One region of the Terrabacter sp. 2TAF16 genome, then DNA from elsewhere that is predicted to be linked to it. Evidence: riboswitches for the same ligand, from Rfam matches in the RefSeq annotation. Region 1 holds a riboswitch; each other region holds the start of a gene.
The links. A riboswitch is a leader RNA that binds a small molecule or an ion and turns the genes downstream of it on or off. The one in region 1 is predicted to bind cyclic di-AMP.
Positions count from the first base shown of each region.

Region 2: it holds a riboswitch for cyclic di-AMP, as region 1 does, so the genes downstream of both, AB4Z14_RS18095 (C40 family peptidase) here and AB4Z14_RS07140 (CHAP domain-containing protein) in region 1, are expected to answer to the same signal.
Region 3: it holds a riboswitch for cyclic di-AMP, as region 1 does, so the genes downstream of both, AB4Z14_RS11935 (transglycosylase family protein) here and AB4Z14_RS07140 (CHAP domain-containing protein) in region 1, are expected to answer to the same signal.
Region 4: it holds a riboswitch for cyclic di-AMP, as region 1 does, so the genes downstream of both, AB4Z14_RS17210 (C40 family peptidase) here and AB4Z14_RS07140 (CHAP domain-containing protein) in region 1, are expected to answer to the same signal.

Region 1 covers NZ_JBFRFZ010000004.1:343,340-347,205, reverse strand. The annotation lists gene AB4Z14_RS07145 (sortase domain-containing protein) at 1-659, shown strand, start outside; cyclic di-AMP (ydaO/yuaA leader) riboswitch at 1,031-1,218, shown strand; gene AB4Z14_RS07140 (CHAP domain-containing protein) at 1,223-2,122, shown strand; gene AB4Z14_RS07135 (alkene reductase) at 2,402-3,487, shown strand; gene AB4Z14_RS07130 (GNAT family N-acetyltransferase) at 3,633-3,866, opposite strand, start outside.
Region 2 covers NZ_JBFRFZ010000013.1:35,258-39,123, reverse strand. The annotation lists gene AB4Z14_RS18115 (AAA family ATPase) at 1-194, shown strand, start outside; gene AB4Z14_RS18110 (SMP-30/gluconolactonase/LRE family protein) at 276-1,145, opposite strand; gene AB4Z14_RS18105 (hypothetical protein) at 1,145-1,576, opposite strand; tRNA gene AB4Z14_RS18100 (tRNA-Gly) at 1,686-1,756, shown strand; gene AB4Z14_RS18095 (C40 family peptidase) at 1,847-2,356, opposite strand; cyclic di-AMP (ydaO/yuaA leader) riboswitch at 2,400-2,542, opposite strand; gene AB4Z14_RS18090 (FBP domain-containing protein) at 2,963-3,457, shown strand; tRNA gene AB4Z14_RS18085 (tRNA-Gly) at 3,572-3,645, shown strand; gene AB4Z14_RS18080 (hypothetical protein) at 3,765-3,866, opposite strand, start outside.
Region 3 covers NZ_JBFRFZ010000006.1:659,340-663,205, reverse strand. The annotation lists gene AB4Z14_RS11945 (CBS domain-containing protein) at 1-301, shown strand, start outside; gene AB4Z14_RS11940 (protein kinase domain-containing protein) at 401-2,293, shown strand; cyclic di-AMP (ydaO/yuaA leader) riboswitch at 2,616-2,803, shown strand; gene AB4Z14_RS11935 (transglycosylase family protein) at 2,807-3,457, shown strand; tRNA gene AB4Z14_RS11930 (tRNA-Thr) at 3,618-3,693, shown strand; gene AB4Z14_RS11925 (DUF6325 family protein) at 3,854-3,866, shown strand, end outside.
Region 4 covers NZ_JBFRFZ010000011.1:136,970-140,835, reverse strand. The annotation lists gene AB4Z14_RS17225 (sigma-70 family RNA polymerase sigma factor) at 1-91, opposite strand, end outside; gene AB4Z14_RS17220 (hypothetical protein) at 421-1,032, shown strand; gene AB4Z14_RS17215 (DsbA family oxidoreductase) at 1,094-1,777, opposite strand; gene AB4Z14_RS17210 (C40 family peptidase) at 1,873-2,649, opposite strand; cyclic di-AMP (ydaO/yuaA leader) riboswitch at 2,652-2,827, opposite strand; gene AB4Z14_RS17205 (iron dependent repressor, metal binding and dimerization domain protein) at 3,035-3,730, opposite strand; gene AB4Z14_RS17200 (MFS transporter) at 3,760-3,866, opposite strand, start outside.

The DNA of each region.
Region 1 (3,866 bases):
TCGTGGTCGGCCTCAGAGGGAGCCCGGGGACCCCCGGCCCGCCGCAGCCCGCGGCGGGCGGGGTCGCCACGGCCAGCGCCCCCGCGGCGCCCGGCCCGTCCTCGTCCAGCCCGTCGGCGTCCCCCGGTCAGGGTGGGACACCGACGGCGGGCAGGACGGCCGGCGCCGCGCCGGGCACCGTCGGCATGGGTGACTTCCTCGAGGCTTCCGAGCCGACGTCGATCGAGATTCCGTCGATCGGGGTGCGCTCCTCGCACTTCGTCCGGCTCGGCATCCAGCCCGATGGCACGATCTCCGTGCCGGGCACGGCCCAGGAGGTCGGGATCTACGACGCCGGCCCCACGCCGGGCCAGCTCGGCCCGTCCGTCCTCGCCGCACACGTCGACACCCCCTCGGGCGTCCCGGGCATCTTCTACGAGCTGGGCAAGGTCAGGGCCGGTGACGTCGTCACGGTGTCGCGGCGGGACGGGTCGCACCTGACCTTCACCGTCGACAAGGTCGCGGCCTACAAGAAGTCCCAGTTCCCGACCGAGCTCGTCTACAAGGGCGACCTCACCCATGCCGAGATCCGCCTCGTGACGTGTGGCGGGCCGACCGACAGTCGCAACGAGTACCGCGACAACGTCGTGGTCTTCGGCCACCTCTCGAGCGCCACCTGACGACCGCGTCAGGACCGCGTCAGGACCGCGTCAGGACCGCGCCCGGCCCGACCCGCACTCGAGCCACGCTCGAGCCACGCTCGAGCCACACTTGAGCCACACCAGTCCGGCGTATGCCGCGGGGTCCCCACGAGGGACCCCGCGGCATACCCGTGGGGGGCTTGTCGAGGACGACGGCCGGATGTGATCCACGTCTCACCCATCCGAAGGTAAAGCGTTGGTATAGACGGGCACTTCGGACATTCAGGGGCGATCGGCGCGCGTCGTCGTTACCGTGGCGTGACATTTGCCAGTCGCCTCGTCTAGTCTTCCGGGAGTCCGGCCACCTGGTCGGGCTCTCGTGAGGTGGACCGCCTAGTCCTGTCACCGCCTGACGAGAGAGATCGAACCTTGTGACAGGAGCGGAGGAACCACACGTTTCTCCGGACGTCCTACGCAACGACTTCGGACGTCCTTGGGGTGAAGACCCACCCGCCACGCGAGCTTCGCGGGGCGGGCGTGGCCCGGGCACCTTTCCGCCCGAACCCGACAGCTAACTTCGTAGGCGCGGAGAGGTAACACGCGTGAACACTGAGAACATCCGCGGTCGCCATCGTGCGCCAGGCCGCCACAACCCCCTCAACGAACTCAAGCTCCTCGCCCGTGAGTCGGCTCAGCCGGCCATGAAGGCGGGCGCCGTCGTCGCCGCCACCGGTGGACTGGTCGCCACCTTCGCCAACCCGGCGAGCGCCGACACCCTGTCGCCCAACTCGGGTGACGTCGCGGCTGCTGCCGGTGTCGACACCGCGGCTCCCGCCGCTGTCGGTCCGGCCACGGCTGCCACCCCGGCCGCGTCGACCGCGCTGTCGAAGATCGGCTTCGCCCCCGCCGTGCAGAAGGCCGTCGCCCACCGCGTCGCGCCGGCCAAGCCGCAGGTCATCGAGGACGTCCAGGTCAAGACCGAGCGCGCTGCCGCCAAGGCCGCCGCCCAGACTGCCGCCCAGACTGCCGCTTCGCGCAAGGTCGCCGTCCAGCGCGCCTCCCGCGACCTGACCCGCGCCACCCTGACGACGAGCACGTCGTCGGCGAAGGCGAGCGTCAACACCGCAGCACCGAGCGCCTCGTCCGGCGTGCGCGCCTCGTCCAACTGGGCCACCGCGGGCCAGTGCACGTGGGGCGCTCTCAACAAGTGGTACCAGTCCGAGGGCTACTACCCCGGTGGCTGGACCGGCAACGCCATGGCGTGGGCCTCGGGCGCAGCGTCCGCCGGCTACACCGTGACGGGCACGCCGCGCACGCGGTCGATCCTCGTCATGCAGCCCGGCGTCCACGGATCCTCGAGCGTCGGCCACGTCGCCTGGGTGACCGCGGTCAACGGCAACGAGGTGACGATCATCGAGATGAACGCCCTCGCCGGTGCGTACAACTACAACACGCGCACGCTGACCGACGGTCCCGGCATGAAGTACATCTACGCGCCGTGACCCACCGGGTCGTCATCTCGACGACCTCCGCGACGACCACCGCGGAGTTCTCCACGAGCTGAGCGCGTACGAAGGGGAGGATGCCTGCGCATCCTCCCCTTCGGCATACCCACCCGAAACCCTCCGGCCGCGTGGGATCCCCCACACGCGCAACCCTGGACACACGGGAATGATCGACCGCCTGCCCTCCTTGTCGCCTAGGTAGTTGAAGGCTCCACCGACCGACGGTGGGGGCCGCCAACCGCCACCGACAGTCCCCTAGACGTGAGGAGCAGGCCTGTGTCCACGGCCTTCGAGAGCATCCGCATCGGCCGCTGGGACCTTCCCCAGCGCTTCGTCATGGCCCCGCTGACCCGCAACCGCGCGGGCGAGGGCCAGGCACCGACCGAGCTCAACGCCGAGTACTACGGCCAGCGCGCGAGCGCCGGCCTCATCATCACCGAGGGCACCCAGCCGAGCGCCGTCGGGCAGGGCTACCTCGACACCCCCGGCATGCACTCCGACGAGCAGGTCGCCGGCTGGCGCCTCGTCGCCGATGCCGTGCACGAGGGCAACGGCCACGTCGTCGTCCAGCTCATGCACGCCGGCCGCATCGCCCACCCCGACAACAAGGGCGGCCTCGAGAGCGTGGCGCCGAGCGCCATCGCCGCGCCCGGCGAGATCGTGACCCCGAAGGGCCAGCAGGCGTATGCCGTCCCCCGGGCCCTCGAGACCGACGAGATCCCCGCGCTCGTGGCGGAGTTCGTCCACGCTGCGCGCCAGGCCGTCGCGGCCGGGCTCGACGGCGTCGAGGTGCACGCTGCGAACGGCTACCTGCCGCACCAGTTCCTCGCGCCGTCGAGCAACGAGCGCACCGACTCCTACGGCGGCTCGCCCGAGAACCGCGCCCGCCTGACCGTCGAGATCACGAAGGCCGTGGCCGAGGCGATCGGCGCCGACCGCGTCGGCATCCGCATCTCGCCCGCGCACAACATCCAGGGCGTCCTCGAGGAGGACGAGGCCGAGACGGCCGCGACCTACGAGTCGCTCGTCGAGGGCATCGCCCCGCTCGGGCTCGCCTACCTCAGCATCCTCGGCGACCCGGAGTCCGACCTCGTCCGCGATCTGCGCAAGCGTTTCGACGGCCCGGTCATCCTCAACACCGGCTTCGGCAAGGTCACCGAGCTGGCCGACGTCGAGGACATCCTCGAGCGCGACCTCGGTGACCTCGTCGCCGTGGGGCGCGAGTTCCTCGCCAACCCGGACCTCGTCCGTCGCTGGCGCGAGGGCGCCCCGCTCAACGAGCCGAACTCCGCCACCTTCTACGGCAGCGGCGCCGAGGGCTACACGGACTACCCCGCCCTCCCCGATCACACCGTCGAGTGAGCGCCCGGTAACAGTCGAGTGAGCGCCCCGTCACAGACCACCTGTGGCGGGGCGTTCACTCGACTGGGACGGAGCGCTCACTCGACTGGACCAGGTCGGATGGGCATCGGCGCAGGCCGGTCAGGTGGGCACCGGCGCTGGCCCGTCAGGTGGGCTCGGGCGGGTTCTCGGCGGCGCCCCCGGACGGGAGCGGGTCACCGAGGGGTCGCTGGACCCACACGACGTCGTGCGAGGCGCCGAACTTCCAACCGATGTCGCGGTAGGTGCCGACCGGCTCGAAGCCCATCGCCGCGTGCAGTCGGCCGCTCGCCACGTTGGGCTGGGTCATCCCGGCTGCGGCCATCCGGTAGCCGCGGGCCGTGAGCCGCTCGAGCAGAGC
Region 2 (3,866 bases), on a different contig from region 1:
AGGCCCTCGACGAGCTCCTGTCGGACGCGCAGGCGCTGACGCGCAGCCTCCTCGGCGTGGGCGGCAAGGACGAAGACGGCGCCGCCGTCGACCCCGGTGGTATGCCGTCCGGCCGGCTGCGACCGCGTCGCCCGGTCGTGCTCCTCGGCCCGTCCTCCGACGGCGGGATGACCCGCCCGGGACCACCGCCGTGAGGTGATGCGTGCCGAGCGTGCCCGGGCCCCGCTGCGCGACCCGGGCACACGGCATACGCCCTCGTGGTCTGGGGGCTGCGCTCAGCCGGCGAAGGCGCGCACCGGCTGCCCCGGCACGGCGACGCGCACGCGGAAGACGGCTCCGGCCTGGGGCTCGGGGTCGTCGAGGTTCTCGCGCGACGTCGTGACGTAGAGGTCGCGCAGGTCGTCGCCGCCGAGGGTGCACGCCGTCGTGAGGCGCACGGGGACGGCGACCTCGGCGAGCACGTCGCCCCCCGGTGAGTGGCAGCGGACGCGGCCCGCGCCGTTGAGAGCGACCCAGACGTTGCCGGCGCTGTCGACGGTGAGCCCGTCAGGGTGGCCGACGTCGTGGGTGACGAAGGGGCGCCGGTCGGTGAGCTCGCCGTCGACGACCGTGAAGACGTCGGTGCGGCCGGTCGGGGTGTCGTCGTAGTAGGCGAGCCGGCCGTCGGGCGAGAGGTCGATGCCGTTGGAGATCGTCACGTCGGGCAGCAGGGTCGTGACGTCGCCGTTGCCGTCGACTCGGAGGAGCCGCGCGCTGCCGGGCACGCGGTCGTAGCCCATCGTCCCCGCCCACAGGCGGCCCTCGCCGTCGACGCCGCCCTCGTTCATCCGGACCGTCGGGTCGTCCCAGAGGTCGAACCACGGGGTGGGTGTGCCGTCCGGCTCGTCCGCGAGCGCCAGACCGCGCTCGGTCGCGACCACCCAGCCCCCGGACCTGCGTGGCCGCACGAAGGCGGCGACGTCGCCGACGTGCAGGCGGTCGACGGAGCCGTCGGCGCGCAGGGTCAGGACGTCACCGGCGAGAAGGTCGACCCAGCGCAGCCCACCCCACGTCGGCGACCACACGGGCCCCTCGCCGTGGTAGCAGACGGCGCCGGTGACCTGCTCGAGTTCTCCCGTGACGATCCGGCCGCCGTCGGCAGCCATCAGTCCCACCACACGCCGACGTAGTGGTGGCCCTCGGGCACGACCGGCCCGTCGACGAGCCACTGCGCGCTCGCGGCGGGGCCGCCGCTCGACTCGGTGTCTGCATCGATCGTCATCGCGTCGACCTCCTCGGGGAGCAGGGTCGTGATGACGGCCACCCCACTCGCGTAGGGCCATTCGTCGTCGGGGAAGTCCTGGAACTCGAGGACGTCGAGCTCCACCCGCACGTCGTGCACCTCCGGGTGCTCGCGCAGCTCGAAGAGCACCCGGCGCACGGTGTCGAGCGGCACGTCCTCGGGACGGTTCGGCGCGATGCACCACTCGCAGTCGTTGCCCTCGAAGAACTGCTCGAGGGTGACGGCCACCTGGGCACTCGCCCCGCCGCGCTCGCGGACGTGGTCGACGAAGGCGGTCTGCTTGGCGAGATCCATGACGGTTTCGGCCCCTGGGGTCGCGTTCCTGACACTGGCGCGGTGTCGGCTACACTGACGCCGCGTGCCGCCTTGCGGACCCTTCGCGGGGCACCTCCGGGCGGCCCGTGCGAGCGTAGCTCAATGGTAGAGCGCCAGCTTCCCAAGCTGGATACGCGGGTTCGATTCCCGTCGCTCGCTCCGCGCACGACGAGTCGAACCACCGAGAGGTGGGCACCGTCCGGTGACACGGCCCCGAGGGTCGACACGGACCCCCGGGACCGATCCGGGTCAGGGCATGCGGCCTGCGACCCAGCTCGTCGTCCAGATCCTCGAGAGCTGGACGCGCTGGCCGGGTCTGGGTGCGTGCCAGACCTTGCCGTAGCCGGCGTAGATGCCGACGTGGTACGCGCGGCCTCCGGACATGAAGAAGATGAGGTCGCCCTGCTGGACGTTCGCCTTGCTGATGCGGACGCTGGCGAGTCGTTGGGCGTTGGCGGTGCGCGGGACGCCGACGCCGAGACGGGTGCGGTAGGTGTAGTAGACGAGGCCGGAGCAGTCGAACGCCGACGGGCCAGCAGCCCCGTAGCGGTAGGGATCGCCCTGCTGTGCGGCAGCGACCCTGACGGCGGTCCTGCCGCGCGCAGCGCGCGTGGCGGCCGAGACGTAGGCGACCGGTCTGGCCTTGATCGTGACCGGAGCGGTTCCCGCTCGAGAGGCAGCCTGGTGCGTCACCGACGATGTCGGCGCGCTACCCGTCCCGACGAGGAGGGCGGCTGCGAGAAGTGGCGTGATAGCCAAGGACTGCAAGGGAATTCGGCGTGCAAGGGTAGAAGTGGGCATGGTGGATTCCTTCCCACGCCTGTGAGGTGAGCTGTCGGGTTCGGGCGGAAGATGCCCGGCCGCAGATGCGGCTTCACCCCAAGGACCGGTTGGCCGGCCCGAAAGTGGGTCCCCCACTCCTGTCCGTTATTGCGTTGCTGCCCCACCGGTGGACAGGACTCGGCGTGCGGTGGGCCGCTCGGGGGAGACCCCGGGCGATGAGCATCCATCGACGGTGACAGACAGGTCACGAAAAGGGTCCTAGACGAACAGATTGTGGCAATAGTTGACAAGTCAAATGCGGTGGAAGCAGACATTCCATCCGGCGCCGTGGCGTGGAGGACGCTCTCGGCAGCCCACGGCATACGCAGTCCGGCGCTGCGGTGCTCGGTAAACCAGTGGACCACCGTGGACGTCGTGACGCACCATGGACGCTGCTCCGTCGGGGCACGTCAGTCGTCAGCGGGGAGGCCCGCGGAGAGGTGGGTGGCCGTCATGGCCTGCTCAGCGGTCACGGTCCCGCTCCACCTCCCCCACCCCGGCTGACCGGGCACCCCGGTCCTGCCCGACTGACAGGAACAGACCGTGAAACCATTGACGGACAACGAGATTCGCGCCTCCTTCGTCAACGCCTCCCGGCGTGAGGCCAAGCAGGCCACCCTCCCCGCCGACCTCGACCTCGGCCCGCGCTGGGAGACGCTCGACTACCTCGGCTGGGTTGACCGCAGCAACCCGCAACGGGCCTACGCCGTCGTCCCGGTCAACGACGAACCCGTCGGCTTCCTCCTCCGGACCGCCGAGCGCACGCGCAAGGCGAGCGCGATGTGCGCCTGGTGCGAGGACGCCTTCGCGACGAGCGAGGTGGCCCTCTTCGTGGCCCGGCGGGCCGGGGCATCCGGCCGCGAGGGCAACAGCCTCGGCACCCTCGTGCACGCCGACTTCAGCTGCTCGACGCACGTCCGACGCCCGCCGAACGGCATGGAGGGCGGCCTCGACCCGCTCGCCCTCGTCGAGCGACGTGTAGAGGATCTGCGGGCGCGGTCGTCGGCCTTCGCCCGCCGCCTGCGCGACGGCTCGTGACCCTCGGCTGACCTCGAGCTAGTCGGCCCGGACCCGAGCGCGTGGTCCGCCGGCGCGCCCGAGCGCGCCGTTTGGACGTCGCGGCCCGACTGTTGCTACGGTTGGCGACGCCTCGCAGGCGTAGTTCAGTAGCAGAACAGCCTTCTTCCAGAAGGAAGACGTACGTGCAATTCGTGCCGCCTGCTCCAGATGGGAAGGGCCCGGTCTCCGTGACCGGGCCCTTCTGCTGTCCGGGCGCGTATGCCGTCCGAGCACGCATGCCGTCCGGCCGGGCCTCGCGAGACGGGTCGCGGGCGCTCCCCCACCGTCACCGCTCGTTGCCGCGCCGGTAGTTGCCGGTCGCCCGGGCCAGTGCGTGCTGGACCGCGTCCTCGTCGACGCCGTCGAGCACCCGGTCGAGGCGGCGTGC
Region 3 (3,866 bases), on a different contig from region 1:
CACGAGCGTGGACGGGATCGTCAGCGAGCGCGACATCGTCCGGCACCTCCACAGCACCGGCACGAGCGTGCTCGAGGCGCCGGTGTCGCAGATCATGACGAGCGAGGTCACCACCGGTTCGGCCGACGACAACATCGCCGACCTCGCCGGGACGATGACGGAGATGCGAGTGCGCCACGTGCCGATCGTCGACGCCGACGGCAAGCTCGCCGCGATCGTCAGCATCGGCGACATCGTCAAGCACCGGCTCTCCGAGCTCCAGTCCGAGCGCGACCAGCTGCGCGACTACATCAGCAGCTGACGCCCCGGAGAAACCGGACAGAACCGACGAACCAGGACACTCCGCGGCTCGCTGCCGCAGGGTTCCTGCCGTGGCGCCCGTGTCGCATACCGTAGGGGTATGACTGCGTACGACCGGACCGAGCGGGTGCCCAACCCGCGGCCCGGCGCGCGCACCGGTGGCGTGCCCGTGGCAGCGCGCCCCGGCGGGCCGGGGTCCCCGCAGCGGATCGGCCCGTACCGCCTCATCGAGGAGATCGGCGAGGGCGGCATGGGCGTGGTCCACCTCGCCCTCGACCCGCGCGGCCGTGCCGTCGCGATCAAGGTCCTGCGCGCCCACGTCGCGCACGACGCCGACGCCCGGCAGCGACTGTCCCGTGAGGTCGACACCCTCTCGCGCATCCGCGACGCGCGGGTCGCGAGCGTCATCGACGCCGACGTCATGGCGCCCCGCCCCTACATCGTGACCCGCTACGTGCCCGGCCCGGCCCTCGACGAGGTCGTCGAGGACCACGGCCCGCTGGCCCCGGCGGACCTGCTTCGCCTGGCCCGCGGGATCGCCGAGGCGATCCGCGCCATCCACGCGTGCGGGGTCGTCCACCGCGACATCAAGCCGGGCAACGTCCTCATCGAGGACGGCGACCCGGTCCTCATCGACTTCGGCATCGCGCACCTGCAGGACGACGTGCGCCACACCGTCGGCGGGCTCGTCATGGGCACGCCCGGCTACCTCTCGCCCGAGCTCGTCGAAGGTGCCGCCATCACCGACGCCACCGACTGGTGGGGCTGGGCCGCCACGATCACGTATGCCGCGTCGGGCCGTCCGCCGTTCGGCCGCGCCCGCATGGACGCCGTGCTCACCCGCGTCCGTGCCGGCGACGTCGACCTCGAGGGGGTCGACCCGCGCCTCGTGCCGCTGCTGCGCGCGTCCCTCTCTCCCGATCCGCGGCTTCGCCCTCACGCCGACGAGGTCATCGCAGCGCTCGAGCTCTACGCCGCCGGCCGCGCGGCGACCGTGCCGACGCCGAGCGGCAACCCGTGGGACGACGGCCGCGTCAGCGCGACCCCCGGAGACACCCAGGTCGTGCAGCACGGCAGCACCGCCGTCATGCCGCCCGTCGGCACAGCAGGCACGGCAGGCGCGGTGGGCGCGGTGGGCGCGGTGGGCGCTGGCGCGGCCGCGGCGAACCCGGTGCGGTGGGCCCCGCCCCCGACCGGTCCGCGGTCGTCCGACCCCGGCCCGGCGGCATACGACCACGGCTGGGACGACGAGCCCGCGTCGCCGGACGACTGGGGCGGCGCCCAGGCCTACGATGCCCGGCACGGGCGCGGCGGGCAGGACGTCGAGCCGGCTCCGCAGGACGGCTACTGGCCCGACGACGAGTGGGACGAGGACGACGAGCCCGCCCAGCGCGAGGGCGACCCGCGCATCGGACTGCCGATGCGCACCGGACTGCTCGCCGCTGTCGCGATCGCCTGGGTCGGTGCCCTCATGGCGTGGCCGGGCATCGCCCTCGTCGTGCTCGTCGTCCTGTCGGCGCTCGCCCGGGCCACCGACCGCTCGGTCACGGCGCTCGTGCTGCGCCGCTACGACTTCGGCCGCCGCCGCAGCGACGTGCCCTTCGCCGTCGTGTCGAGCCCGTGGCACCTCGTCGTCGGCATCATCGCAACCGGGGTCGGGCTGCTCCTGCCCGTGGCGGTGGCGCTCGCCGGCGTCTTCGCGGCCGCCCTGCTCCTCGCCGGCACGCAGGGGACCGACCTCGGCCCGGGCACACCGATCACGCTCGCGATCGGCGGTGTCCTCGGCCTGCTCATGCTGTGGTGGGGCCCCGGCGGCGCCTCGCTGCGACGCGGTTCGCGCTCGATGGCGCGGCGCCTCGTGCCGGCCGGCCTGGCCGCGCAGATCGTGTCCGGGCTGCTCGCCGTCTTCGGCGTCGCGGCTGCGCTCGTGGCCCTGCAGCACGGGTCGAGCCTCACGTGGGACCCGTTCACGACGAACCCGTTCGGGAAGTGACGGCTCGGCGCGCGAGACGGTTGAGCGTGCGGGGCCGGGGCCTGTGGGGCGCCCGGGCGGCCCCTGTGCGAGGCCTGTGTGCATAGCGCATCGACCTGCATCTGGGGCTGAAAAAAAGATCACGGAAGTGTCTCGACGTGCCTTGTGCGCTGCGGAAACGTCCCGTACCGTCAGTGCTCGGCGGCCTCGACTTTCGGGTCGAACGGGAGCAGCACCACTCGGTTCCCGGGTCGCTTCGTCGCGTCCGGCTCCACACGAACGCTCCCACAACTTCACATGGACACCCATTTATCCGTTCCCTGAGCGCGCCGAGCCTCGCCAGCCAGGGATGTAGCCCACACCCGTGGGCCGGGCGAGGACGGGGGACCCAGTGTGGCCAGTGAGTGCATGTGTATCGAAGCGCATGTCAAGAGGACGAGATCTGGTCTCGGGGTGAAGTCGCATCCGCGACGGGGCACCTGACGCCCCAACCCGACAGCTAACCCCGCAGGCGCGCGTCAGGAAGGATCACCCATGCAGTACATGTCCAAGCATGCTGCGGCCAAGAAGATCTCGGTCAAGCAGCGCATCGCGGGAGTCGGAATCGCTGGAGCCGCCACCATCGTCGGTGGCATCGCCACGGGCGGGTCGGCCAAGGCCGCCTCGGTCTGGGATCGCGTCGCCCAGTGCGAGTCGAGCGGCAACTGGCACATCAACACCGGCAACGGCTACTACGGCGGCCTCCAGTTCGTGCAGAGCACGTGGCGTGGCTACGGCGGCACGGCCTTCGCGTCGCGCGCCGACCTCGCCACGCGGGCCGAGCAGATCGCCATCGCGCAGCGCGTGCTCGCCTCCCAGGGCCCCGGCGCCTGGCCGGTGTGCTCGCAGCGGGCCGGCCTGACCCGGGCCAACGGTGGCGCGACGACGACCCCGGTCTCGCGGTCGACCGTCCGCAAGCCCGTGACGACGAAGAAGGTCGTCAAGAAGAAGACGTACGCGACGAAGCCCACGGTCAAGAACACCGCCAAGGGCGCCAAGGTCACCGTGCGCAGCGGCGACACCCTCGGCAAGATCGCCGCGCGCTACCACGTGGCCGGCGGCTGGAAGGCCCTCTGGAAGGCCAACGGCGCCCGGGTCACCAACCCGAACCTCATCTTCGTGGGTCAGACTCTGCGACTCCCGTGAGTTCCTGATACAACTGAGCCGGACGGCCTCGCGCGACCAACCCCTGGGTTGCGCGGGGCCGTCCTTCTCATGTCCGGCGTCGGTTCGCGCCCGGTGTTTGGGCGTATGCCGTCTGGCTCGGTTACGCTTTCGCCCGTCCGCGGCGCTCGCGCCGAGACGTGCTGGCGTGGCGCAATTGGTAGCGCACCTGTCTTGTAAACAGGCGGTTAGGGGTTCGAGTCCCCTCGCCAGCTCCACCGTGACGTGCGAGTCCGGCTGACGGGGCCGCATCTGCGTGCCCACGGCGAGAGGCTCATCCCCGGCGGATGACGCGGCACGGACGAGCGGCTCCTAGCGTTGAGATCGGTCCCCCATCGGACGCACCGACCACCGGACGCACCCCAAGGAGAAGATGACATGACTCTCAACG
Region 4 (3,866 bases), on a different contig from region 1:
GCGCCGCGTCGCTCTCGGGTCCGTCGACGCGTACGCCCTCGTCCGCCCCAGCCACGGACTCGCCGCCGTGCTCGTCGTGCGCCCGCTCCACGTTCTTCTGTCCCCCACCCGTACCCCGACGTCTCGTCGGCTGTCTCGACCCAAGCTCCAGCAGGGTGCGTGACCGGGCGCCGGGTCCCGTCCCCGGCCTGTCGGCGCGTCAGCAACGCACCTCACGCATCCTTCCCCTGGAGACGCGCGAGGGACCGAATCATGGCGCGACATGCCCTCGGATGTACAGGGTTGGCGGCGTGCCGGGTGATTTGCGTGCGTTTGCGACACACCTACCGACGCCCGGGCGGGCTTGCCCAAGAGCCGGATCCGACCCGGACCTGCGTGCGACCATAGAGACTCCACGACCCGTCACCCCAGGAGCAGCACATGACGGCGACCGACCCGAGCCACGGCTTCCTCAGCGAACCGGCTCTGACACCGGAGCTCGAGGCCTACTTCGCGAGCGACGTCACCGACCACGGCTACGTCATGAACCTCAGCCGCGTCTGGGCGCAGTCGCCAGCGGCCCACGACACGCTCTTCGCGCTCCTGGCCGACATGGTCTCCGTCGCCGGCCTGAGCTTCCGGCAGCGCGGCATCCTCATCGCCGCGACCGCCTCGACCATCGGCGACTCCTACTGCGCGCTCGCGTGGGGTGGCCGCCTCGCCACCGCTGCCGGCGAGGAGGTCGCAGGCGCCGTGCTCCGCGGAGACGACGAGCCCCTCGACGCCGCCGACGCCGCCCTGGCGACCTGGGCCCGGACCGTGGCGAGCACCCCGAACGCCACCACCCCTGCCGACCTCGAGCCCTTGCGCGCCGCCGGCTTCGACGACCGGCAGATCTTCGCGATCACGGTCTTCGTCGCGCTGCGCCGGGCCTTCTCGACCGTCAACGACGCCCTCGGCCCGCTCCCCGACCACCAGCTGCGCGCCGACGCCCCACCCGCCGTGGACGACGCGGTCTCCTTCGGCCGCCCGGCCGCGGACCAGCCCTCCTGACCGAGGGCGTATGCCGTCCGCCCGGCCCGTCGGGCCGGGCACCCTGCCTGCGAGTCCGCGCTCAGAGGGTCTGCGTGGCCACCCCGCGCAGCAGCGCGAGGTAGTCCTCGACCGGGTGCGCTCCGGTCACGGCGGCATACCCGTTGGCGACGACGAACGGCGTCGACATCACGCCCATGGAGCGCGCCTGCTGCTCGTCCTCACGCACCTGCTCGGCGTACTCGTCGGAGGCGAGCACGGCCGACACCCGCCGCTCGTCGAGACCGCACTCGCCGGCGAGGCGCTGCAGGACCTCACGGTCGTCGATGGCGAGGCCCTCGCCGAAGTGCGCGGAGTGGAAGCGCTCGACCGCCGCGGAGCGCAGCGCGGGGCCTCCCATCTCGCCGGCGAGGGCGCAGAGCCGGTGCGCGTCGAAGGTGTTGGCGCGCACCGCGCGGTCCCAGTCGAAGACGAGGTCGTCGGCCTCGGCCACCTCGCTGGCCTTGGCGTTCATGAGCCGGCCAGCGCCCGCGTCGCCGCCGTGGCGCACCGAGAGGTGGTCGCTGACGGGCACGGAGCCACCGACCGGGACGTCCGGGTCGAGCTCGAAGGAGCGCAGGCGCACCGTGACGTCGTGCGGCCGCTCGAAGGCGGCGACGGCAGCCTCGACACGGCGCTTGGCGACCCACGAGTAAGGGCAGACCAGGTCGCTCCAGAGGTCGAGCTCGATCATGGTCGTGGACTCGGCAGCAGGCTGATCGGTCATCGACTCAGTCAACCACGGTGGCCGACAGGGCCGGAAAGCGCTGCGCCCCCACCGGATCCGGTGGGGGCGCAGCGTGTGGCGTGAGAGGTGACCGCTCAGATGCGGCCGTACATCGACGGCGTCGTCCAGATGGAGTGGTTGCCGATGACGGTGCCGGGACGCTGGGCGTCGATCATGCGGCCCGGGCTGACGTAGATGCCCACGTGGTAGATCGGCGAGCCGAAGAAGACGAGGTCGCCGGGGCGCGGGTTGCTGACCGGGGTCGAGGCCGCGGCCTGCGCGGACGCGGTGCGCGGGATCGAGATGCCGGCCTGGCGGTAGACGTAGGACGTGAAGCCGGAGCAGTCGAAGCCGGAGGGCGTCGTGCCGCCGTAGACGTAGGGAACGCCGAAGTACGACTGGGCGATGCCGATGATGCCGGTGGCGCTGGGGTTGGGCGCGACGTTGAGGGCCACCCGGGTGGTCGAGCCGGAGCGCGACGCGCGCTGCTGGGTAACCTCACGCTCGGCCGCGGCCTTCTCGGCGGCCTTCTTCGCGGCGCGCTCGGACTTGACCTGGACGTCCTCGATGACGACCGGCTTGACCGAGGCCTGCTTGAGGGCGGGCTTGGCGTAGCCGATCGCCGACAGGGCGTTGCCGGCCTTGAGCGTGCCGACGGCGGGGCCGACGGCCGCGGGACCGGCGACCGTGCTGGCGGAGCCGTCAGCGGCGTTCGCGGTGCCGGCGAACGAAGCGACGAGACCACCCGAGGCCGCGACGATGGCGGCACCCTTCACGGCGGGCTGGGCCGACTCCTTGGCGATCGTCTTGAGCTCCGAGATCGCGTTGAAGCGACCGGGGGCGCGGTGGCGCCCGGGAACGTTCTGAGCCACGTTTGACCTCTCGACGCCTACGAGGTGAGCTGTCGGGTTCGGGCTGGAGGTACTGCCCGGCCTTCGCTCGGACCGGTCTCGGTCCACGGAGGGCTTCACCCCGAGGGCGTCTCTCGACGCCCGGAGAAAGTGGTTCCCCCGCTCCTGCCATGCGGTTCGTACTGAGCCTCAGGTCGATGGCAGGACTAGGCGGTCCGACCCGGGGCACTCACTCGACGGGGAGAGCAAGTTCGCCCACCGTACCCAAGTAGGAGTGCCTTGTCACCTTCGAGTTCCCGGAAGTCAAAGAAATTTCAGCGACCTCCGGAAGGGGCCGGACGAGGTGTGGCAAGGCCTGCCAAAACGACCCGGCAAACCGGGGCAAACCCTGCCGGATACGGCGTGTTCAGGCGGCCTGGCAGAAGACGTGGACGGCCACGTCGTCGGGCAGGGAGACGCCCGTGGACGGCTCGCTGCCCTCGCGGACGGCGACGACCCGTCCGCCGTCACGGACGACTTCGACGCGGGCGCCGGGCACGACGCCGGCACTCGTCAGCAGCGCGAGCGCCTCCGGGTCGACCTGGACGGGCTCACCGATGCGACGGATCGTCACCACCGTCGGCGCGACCCCCACGGCGGCGGTCAGGGTGCTGAGGCCGGTGAGGAAGTCCTCGTCCTGGCGCACCCCGAGCTCCTCGAGACCGGGGATGGGGTTGCCGTAGGGCGACTCGAGCCCCTCGCCGATGAGGCCGAGGATCTTGCGCTCGACCTTCTCGGACATGACGTGCTCCCAGCGGCAGGCCTCGTCGTGGGCGTACTCCCACTCGAGGCCGATGACGTCGACGAGCAGCCGCTCGGCGAGGCGGTGCTTGCGCATGACGCGGGTCGCGAGCAGCCGGCCGTGGTCGGACAGCTCGAGGTGACGGTCGCCCGAGACCGCGACGAGCCCGTCGCGCTCCATGCGGGCGACGGTCTGCGACACGGTGGGGCCCGAGTGGCCGAGACGCTCGGCGATGCGCGCGCGGAGGGGCACGATGCCCTCCTCCTCGAGCTCGAAGATGGTGCGCAGGTACATCTCGGTGGTGTCGATCAGGTCCGTCACGGTCATACCTTCTCAGAATCGTAGAGCGGTCAGGGACCGCCCGTGAGTGGCCCGGGCGTCGGCCCGGTCCTCGCGCGTCGGGTCGGGTCGTGCCGTGGCACCCAGATGCGCAGCCAGCCCGCCCCGACCACGGCAC